2 regions of the Neobacillus sp. OS1-32 genome follow, and region 2 is predicted to be linked to the other one. Evidence: a T-box and tRNA genes for the amino acid it is inferred to sense, from the RefSeq annotation. Region 2 holds a T-box; the other holds one or more tRNA genes.
What was found. The T-box of region 2 lies ahead of pheS (phenylalanine--tRNA ligase subunit alpha). A T-box ahead of a tRNA ligase gene usually reads a tRNA of that ligase, here a tRNA-Phe.
Positions count from the first base shown of each region.

Region 1: it encodes a tRNA-Phe, which carries the amino acid that the T-box ahead of pheS (phenylalanine--tRNA ligase subunit alpha) is inferred to sense. The anticodon was not compared.

Region 1 is NZ_CP133263.1:3,350,180-3,354,656, reverse strand. Features, by position in the region: gene yycF (response regulator YycF) at 1-491, opposite strand, end outside; gene RCG24_RS16755 (peptidoglycan DD-metalloendopeptidase family protein) at 731-2,149, opposite strand; tRNA gene RCG24_RS16750 (tRNA-Phe) at 2,525-2,597, opposite strand; tRNA gene RCG24_RS16745 (tRNA-Asp) at 2,780-2,856, opposite strand; tRNA gene RCG24_RS16740 (tRNA-Glu) at 3,048-3,119, opposite strand; tRNA gene RCG24_RS16735 (tRNA-Lys) at 3,135-3,210, opposite strand; gene RCG24_RS16730 (adenylosuccinate synthase) at 4,115-4,477, opposite strand, start outside.
Region 2 is NZ_CP133263.1:156,299-160,775, reverse strand. Features, by position in the region: partial or broken gene pheT (phenylalanine--tRNA ligase subunit beta) at 1-2,020, opposite strand, end outside; gene pheS (phenylalanine--tRNA ligase subunit alpha) at 2,033-3,070, opposite strand; T-box leader at 3,231-3,473, opposite strand; gene RCG24_RS00865 (TrmH family RNA methyltransferase) at 3,534-4,286, opposite strand; gene sspI (small acid-soluble spore protein SspI) at 4,403-4,477, shown strand, end outside.

The DNA of each region.
Region 1 (4,477 bases), 1.1 Mb from region 2:
AACTCCCGGTGCGTTAATTCAATTGTTTCCCCGCGTTTGGATACAATATAGGCATCCGGATGGATCACAAGCGTGCCAATTGAAACTTCATTCGTATCATTTTCTGTCTCGGATTGAGAAATCACTTGCTGATGGCGGCGCAGGTTTGCTTTTACCCGGGCAATCAGTTCTCTTGTGCCAAATGGCTTTGTCACATAGTCGTCAGCACCTAGTTCAAGCCCCAAAACTTTATCAATTTCTGAATCCTTGGCCGTCAACATAATAATTGGCATTTCATAATTTTTCCTTATTTCCCTGCATACTTCCATACCATCTTTGCCAGGAAGCATAATATCGAGAAGGATGAGGTCAGGTTGTACTTCTTCTACTAAATTAAGTGCCTCATTGCCGTCATATGCACAATAAACGAGATACCCTTCTTTTCTCAGATTAAACTGGAGGATATCTGCAATTGGCTTTTCATCATCAACTATGAGAATCTTCTTTTCCATACCGTTACTCCTCTCCATAATGTGAAACTCTAATCTATCTTACATATTGCGAAAAGTCATAACTATTCTATTTTACTTTACCATTATTTTCGCCTAAATTCATCAATTAGAAGTATTTAACAACGAAAAGTGAAGTACCTAGCTGATTTTCTCTGACGTCAGATTAAAATGAAAAAGCCTCCGGCATTATGAGCCAGAGACATTGATTGCGCCCGCATTAGCGTGGAATCTCTCTAATTTTATCTGTTTATATATTTCAAAGGGTTGACTAGGCCACCGTTTTTATATACTTCAAAATGTAAATGGACACCTGTGGAATTTCCCGTGGAACCCATAATACCGATTGCCATCCCTTTGGAAACGGCTTGCCCAGCTTTTACCTTAAGCGACGACATATGGCCATATAATGTGCGAAATCCATTCCGATGATCGATGATGATTCGATTTCCATAGCCGCTTCCCCAACCAGCAGCCACCACTACACCATTATCGGCTGCTTTAATGGTTCTGTCACTTGGCCTTGCAATGTCAATTCCTTTATGCAATTTACCCCAGCGATACCCCATTTGACTGGAAATATAGCCGCCAACTGTCGGCCAGGCAAAGTCTCCTTCACCTCGGGAAGGAATAACCTTCGTTCCCTTGACAACAACACGGTTTACCGGCTGCTTAAGAGTTTGTTGGCTAACTTTTTCCTTATAGGTTTCGGTGCCGTTTTGTTCGGTAATATTATAGATTACCGATTGCAGCCCATCCTTGCCTTCTTGGGTTATTTTTGTATGCCCTTTGGTTAAACTTGAGTTTTCAACCGTTTTGGTAGCAAACGGAATGGTTTCTTTTTTCTTTGTTTCCTTTTCCACGATTACTTCCAATAGTGGGGTAAGTGTGGTAACATTCATTTCTTGACCAATTTTTAAAAGTGTTTTCTCTGAAAGCTGCGGGTTCAATTCTAAGAGGTCTTTTAGCTTTAAGCCATGCTGCCGGGCAATTGATTCAAGTGTATCGCCGTTCTGAACCGTATATTTTCTATCTTGTACTGTTCCTTTTTGCAAATAGGTGACGGCATCCCTAAGCGCCAAAATTTTTTCAGGCTCAACGTTCTGTTCGCTGACAGAAACATTTTTAGAAAAATGAACGTCTACTATCCGCGTCTCATCATCCTTTAATGGTGGTAAAGCCTTATCCAGGGAAGACTTTCTAGCTTCAAGCTCCTCTAATTGATCCTTGGAAACATATTGAAGCATAAGGTTTCTCATAACCTCCTGGGCAGTTTCTTTACGATCTAGATAAACTACTGGCTTTCCATCAATCACAATGGCAGCGGCTTGAATCTTTATCTGAAATACATCCTTTAAGGTTTTGATTGGTTGAGTGCCTTTAGCAGTATTGGATAAAACACGTTCTGGTATGTATAGGTCTTTTGGAGCAGATGTTGGTTGAGATTTGCTGATCTCTTCTGGTTTTTCAGACATTGGGTTGACGACCTTTTTATTGCTAATATTGCCGGCATATGTACCATTAACATAAACCTGATAGGCATTCGTTTTATCTGTGTTAGCAAAGGCAAGTGGACCGGTGCTAAATGCAATTGTCGAGACTGCCAGTGTTGAAATAACTGAAGTCTTTAATATTAAATATCGCTTATTCGAAAAGGCCATTTTATCCTCCTAAACCTTTTAAACTAGTACTCTCATGATCAAAGTCTTCCAGATTTTCAAACCTATTTTACTTTACCATAGTTTTTTTCGAATAATGTTGCAGTCTTAATAATGTAATATAAATGTATAATCGCTGACATTTTCCTATTTTTTATGAAATATGCCAGTAAAATCTGCCTATAATTCGGTCATTCGACCAGGCTAAAATTCCTATCATTCAAGAGTTTTCCTAGTACTAAGAGAGGGGCATCGTAAACTTATGGATTGGAGTATATTGGTTTGTGGCTGTTGAAAATTGAAGGGAATTTTACAATTAAATTAAACTGAAGGAAGCTAAAAAACGCTTGCCATGTGCAAGCGTTTTTTAGAATAAGATGGCTCAGGACGGAATCGAACCGCCGACACAAGGATTTTCAGTCCTTTGCTCTACCGACTGAGCTACTGAGCCATATGAGGTTATTGTTTCCTAAAACTTAATAGTGCTCGTCCTTCGTCCTCATCTCAGAGGGTCTCTTCAAGATGCGGCTCGATGGGTACGCTGAAGCTTATTCAAAGTAGCTTATTCGGACGTGCTCTACCGACTGAGCTACTGAGCCATATAAATTTTTTACTGTACAAAGTTATGTATGGTGGCGGTCTGGACGGGACTCGAACCCGCGACCTCCTGCGTGACAGGCAGGCATTCTAACCAGCTGAACTACCAGACCAATATTAATGACGAATCAGCAAGGAGACCGTCCTTGCCAGTCTTTCACCGACCCGCCAAATGCCGATGTCTAGCTACAGGCTCCATCGGCTCGAGGTCATAAGCCAATCCGTCCAGTAGGTTAAAAAACAACCTTCAGGCCGGCCCGTCTTATGCTTGTCGCCGATTAGCGGGCGCCTTCCGCTTTTCTAGTGACCCCTACGGGATTCGAACCCGTGTTACCGCCGTGAAAGGGCGGTGTCTTAACCGCTTGACCAAGGGGCCAATTTTGATGAAAAATGGTGAGCCATGAAGGACTCGAACCTTCGACCCTCTGATTAAAAGTCAGATGCTCTACCGACTGAGCTAATGGCTCATACTACTTTATTATCAGTTTGTGACGACGTTTTTTATCATAGCATGTTTATTGTATAAAGTGCAATACTTTTTTAATTCTTTTTATCTTTTTCTTGTAGTTTCGTCCTAAAGATATCTTATTAAAGACAATTCTTCTTGTTTTTCTTACAGTTTTGTCCTTCATAACCCTGATGAAAGACATTTTCCTCGGTTTTCTAACACGTTTTGTCCTTCATAACCCCGATGAAAGACATTTTCCTCGGTTTTCTAACACGTTTTGTCCTTCATAACCCTGATGAAAGACATTTCCCTCGGTTTTTTAACAGGTTTTGTCCTTCATAACCCTGATGAAAGACACTTTCCTCGGTTTTCTAACACGTTTTGTCCTTCATAACCCTGATGAAAGACATTTTCCTCGGTTTTCTAACACGGTTTGTCCTTCATAACCCCGATGAAAGACACTTCCCTCGGTTTTCTAACACGGTTTGTCCTTCATAACCCTGATGAAAGACACTTCCCTCGGTTTTCTAACACGTTTTGTCCTTCATAACCCCGATGAAAGACACTTCCCTCGGTTTTTTAACACTTTTTGTCCTTCATAACCCTAATGAAAGACATTTCCCTCGGTTTTCTAACACGCTTTGTCCTTCATAACCCTAATGAAAGACATTTCCCTTGGTTTTTTAACACGCTTTGTCCTTCATAACCCTGATGAAAGACATTTTCCTCGGTTTTTTAACAGGTTTTGTCCTTCATAACCCCGATGAAAGACGCTTTCCTCAGCTACCAACCTTATTTTATCCTTCAAAGCTCCGAAAAACAATCTGCTGCTGTCCGCTAGCAACTCAACTTTACCTCTTAGCATCCAATTAAAGTTAAAGAAGCCCTCCGAACGCGGAAGGTTTCTTAACTCTTCATTACAATTAGATCTGTCTCCAGGCGCTGCGGACAACGTTTGTCTGCGTCCGATCGGGACCGACAGAGAATGTCGACAGTGGAATACCTGTCAGCTGGGTGATGCGCTCCACATAGTGGCGGGCATTGACAGGCAGTTCATCTAAAGATTTAACACCAGTAATATCTTCTGTCCAGCCAGGAAGCTCCTCGTAAATCGGATCACATTCCGATAAAACTTTCAGACTTGCCGGATAATCGGTAATCACTTCATCCTTATAACGGTAGGCAGTACATATTTTTAGCGTCTCAATTCCTGTTAAGACGTCAATCGAATTGAGAGAGAGGTCGGTTAAACCGCTGACACGGCGTGCGTGGCGGACAACAACGCT
Region 2 (4,477 bases):
TACCTGACCGACAAAGCCGATTCGTTTACTGTTCAATAGGATTTCGGCCGTCCGTCCCGGGTGCAGACCGTCTACCTGCGCTTGTACATATTCCACCTTATCCGTTAACCCAAGCTTGGCAAACAGCCCTTCCAAAATCCCCTTTAACACGAAGAAATCTACAGGCTTTTTCTCTCCCTGCCATGAATGATTTGTCCACAAGCCGGTAATGGCGGCTGCTAAATGTTCTCTTTCCTCCGGAAGCGCGTCAGTACCATTTGCTAAAAAGACGTTGCCTGTTTCATAGACCGCTAAGCTATCATTTTGTCGGGCGCTATTATATTTTACAACCTCTAATAGCTGAGGCAATATGCTTAACCGAAGCACGCTGCGGTCTTCACTCATCGGCATCGCTAAATGAATCGCCTCGCGTTTTTCGAGAGCATATTGAGCCGCTTTTTCCTCGCTTGTTAAGGAGTAGGTAACAGCCTGATAAAGTCCTGCCCCCTCCAGATATTGTCGGACAACGCGGCGTTTCTTTTGATAGGCTGTTAATTTTCCTGGCGTGGAAGAACCAACCGGCAATGTTTTGGGAATATTGTCATAGCCATAGAGACGAGCCACTTCCTCAATCAGGTCTTCTTCAATTTTAATATCACCGCGGCGCGTTGGAGCTGTAACGGTAATGGTATCGCCATCAACAGAAGCCTCAAATTGCAGGCGGGCAAATATTTCTTTTACTTGGTTCATGTCGAGATCTGTACCGAGGACTCGATTGATTTTTTCAAGCGTAATTGGAATAACCGCCGGTTCAATCGTTAATGTATCTACCTCAGCTGCCCCTGTCAATACTTCACCGCCAGCATATTTCGCCATAAGGTAAGCTGCCCGGTCACCGGCTGCGCGGACCCGGTTAGGATCAACGCCTTTTTCGAAGCGGGCACTTGCTTCACTGCGCAATCCATGATCTTTTGATGCTTTACGAACTGTAAGACCGTTAAAAAGGGCCGCTTCCAGCAAAACAGTGGTAGTATCGGATGTAACTTCTGAATTAGCACCTCCCATTACCCCGGCAAGGGCGACAGGCTCGGTTCCATTCGTAATTACAAGAATGATCGGCTGTTAAGCTCCGTTCCACATCATCCAGCGTTGTAAACTTTTCCCCTTCCTTCGCGCGGCGGACGAGAATTTCTTTGGATCCAAAACGGTCGTAGTCAAAAGCGTGGAGCGGCTGGCCGTATTCCAGCAAGATATAGTTGGTAATGTCGACTACATTGTTGTGCGGACGGATTCCGGCATTCATTAAACGGGTTTGCATCCAAAGTGGGGATGGACCGATTTTGACATTTTTAATTATTTTCGCCACATACAATGGGTTATCTTCCGGTGCTTCAACGACAACCTTGACGTAATCAGATGCCTTTTCAGCTACAGGTTCAAGTTTCGTTTCCGGAAGTTTTACTTCTCTTCCTAAAATTGCTGCCACTTCATAGGCAACTCCAAGCATACTTAAGCAGTCCGCTCTGTTTGGCGTTAGACTGAGCTCAAGGATCTCGTCGTTTCGATTCAATAGAGCAATCGCGTCAGTGCCAACTTCCGCGTCTTGTGGAAAAACAAAAATTCCTTCTGCATATTCTTTCGGAACAATTTTTCCCTCCATGCCCAACTCTTGAAGCGAGCAAATCATCCCGTTTGATACTTCGCCGCGAAGCTTGGCTCGTTTAATTTTCACACCGCCCGGCAATTTTGCCCCAACCGTGGCAACTGCAACCTTTTGTCCTTTATCAACATTCGGGGCGCCGCAAATAATTTGCACCGGTTCGCCGGCGCCAATATCAACCAAGCATTTGTTTAATTTATCGGCATTTGGGTGCTGCTCGCGCTCAAGCACATAGCCGACAACAACCCCTTTAATACCTTCATTTAGAACCTCTACTCCTTCGACTTCAATCCCGCTTTTGGTGATTTTTTCAGCAAGCTCCTTCGCTGTGATTCCCGATAAATCAACATAGTCTTGGAGCCATTTATATGAAACCAACATATCCTAAACCTCCTACTCTTCAACTGCAAACTGTTTTAAGAATCGAACATCATTGGTATAGAAATGACGGATATCATCAACGCCATATTTCAGCATGGCAATCCGTTCCGGGCCCATGCCAAAGGCAAATCCATTGAATACTCTCGAATCATAGCCGGCCATTTCAAGTACATTTGGATGAACCATGCCGGCACCGAGAATTTCAATCCAGCCGGTATGCTTGCAAACGCTGCAGCCATGGCCGCCACAAATTTTACATGAAATATCCATTTCTACGGATGGCTCTGTAAATGGGAAAAAGCTTGGACGCAGTCTGATTTCCCGGTCTTCACCGAAGATTTTCTTAGCAAACACTTCTAGTGTTCCTTTCAGGTCACTCATACGGATGTTTTCACCAACAACGAGACCTTCAATCTGCATGAATTGGTGAGAGTGTGTCGCATCATCATTGTCGCGGCGGTACACTTTACCAGGGCAAATAATTTTGATAGAACCTTTCCCTTCGTGCTTTTCCATTGTCCGGGCTTGTACTGGTGATGTATGCGTCCGTAATAAAATGTCTTCTGTAATATAGAAGGAATCCTGCATGTCTCGTGCCGGGTGTCCTTTCGGCAGGTTCAGGGCCTCGAAATTATAGTAGTCCTGTTCTACCTCCGGCCCTTCCGCTACCTCATAACCCATACCGATAAATAAGTCTTCGATTTCTTCGATAATTTTGGTTAACGGGTGATGGTTGCCTAGCTTAACCGGGCGCCCTGGTAAAGTAACATCGATGGTTTCTGATGCCAATTTGGCTTGCACCGCTGCTTCCTCCAGCTCGGCTTGTTTCTCTTCAATTTTTGCAGAAATAGCTGCCCGGACTTCGTTGGCAAAAGCCCCGATAACTGGACGCTCCTCTGCAGAAAGTTTTCCCATACCTCGAAGGACCTCGGTAATCGGACCTTTTTTTCCTAAATAAGCAACGCGGATGTCATTCAATTCCTTTAAGCTCGAAGCCTGTTCAACCTTTTCAATCGCTTCTGCCTGCAGCTCTTTTAAACGCTCTTGCATGATCCTTTTCCTCCTTATATTTTGGTGTCAGGCACCGCGAAAAGCGGAAGCGCCTTCGGAACAAGCACAGCTTGTTCCTGCGATAATTATTCTAAGAAGATTTCCTTAGTCTTCAGGCGCTGTAGCTGGACAATTCAGAAAATAAAAAAACCCCATCCCAAAAAGGGACGAGGTTATTGTCGCGGTACCACCCTTATAAACACCTATGTCAGACACTGGTGTTCACTTGATTGGGATAACGGCTTTTCGCCGATGCATCTTTACATTTCATGATCGAAATGGTCCCGATGCCAACTCAGGAGGTGAACTTCTTATACCTTTTCCATAAGAATGCTTCCAGTCACGGCACTCTCTCCCTGGATGGTCAAACAAGTATAATACTTTTCTCCGTCATCGTCTTTATTTTCATTAACATTGTTCATTATTATATACTAATTTTTCAAGCGTTTCAAACAAGTTTCGCCTATTTTTTCAAATAATATAACAGAATTCCTGTAGCAACAGCGACATTCAATGATTCACTCTTGCCATAAATCGGAATATAAAGGTTTGCCGTTGTCGTAGAAAGCAGGTCTTTGTTCACCCCGCTGCCCTCATTACCAACGATTAAGGCAAATGTTTCACCAGCTGGAATATCCGTATATGTTGCCGCCCCTTCAAGTGCTGTTCCGTAAACAGGAATATTTTTTTTCTGCAGCCTGTCAATCCATGTTCCTAAATCTCCTCTAATAATCGGAAGGTGAAAGTGGCTGCCCTGAGCCGACCGTAACACTTTTGAATTGTATACATCCACACTGCCGCGGCCGACAATAACAGCATCCATTCCCGCAGCATCGGCGGTACGGATCATCGTTCCAAGATTTCCCGGATCTTGGACGGCATCAATTAGCAAATAAGTTTTAGCATTTGAAACACCCTCATTTATTTTTGGCTGGCGGCAAACAGCATAGATGCCCTGCGGTGTCTCTGTATCTGACAGTGAATCAGCTATTTCCTCCGTAACCGTTATAACAGCCGCTGAACCGATATCAAGGCGGGGTGGTAGTCCAATTTTTTCAGAAACAATCACCTCTAATACCAGCCCTTCTTTAAGGGCCTCCTCGACTAAATGAAAGCCTTCGATTAAAAAGGTACCGGAGCGATCCCGTTCTTTTTTGGTTAATAGCTTTTTCCATTGCTTCACTTGTGGATTTTGTAATGATTGAATGTACTTCAATGATTTTTTCCCCTTTAATTACCTTTGATTTTAATATTATAACGAAAATACATAATAAAACCAAAAAGAGAAAATCATATTAGTGAAAATGATGTTACTGAAGGGGTGTATTGATTTTGAACTTGAATTTACGCAATGCCATTATTCACAATGTTTCCGGAAATACGCAAGAACAATTAGAAGATACCATT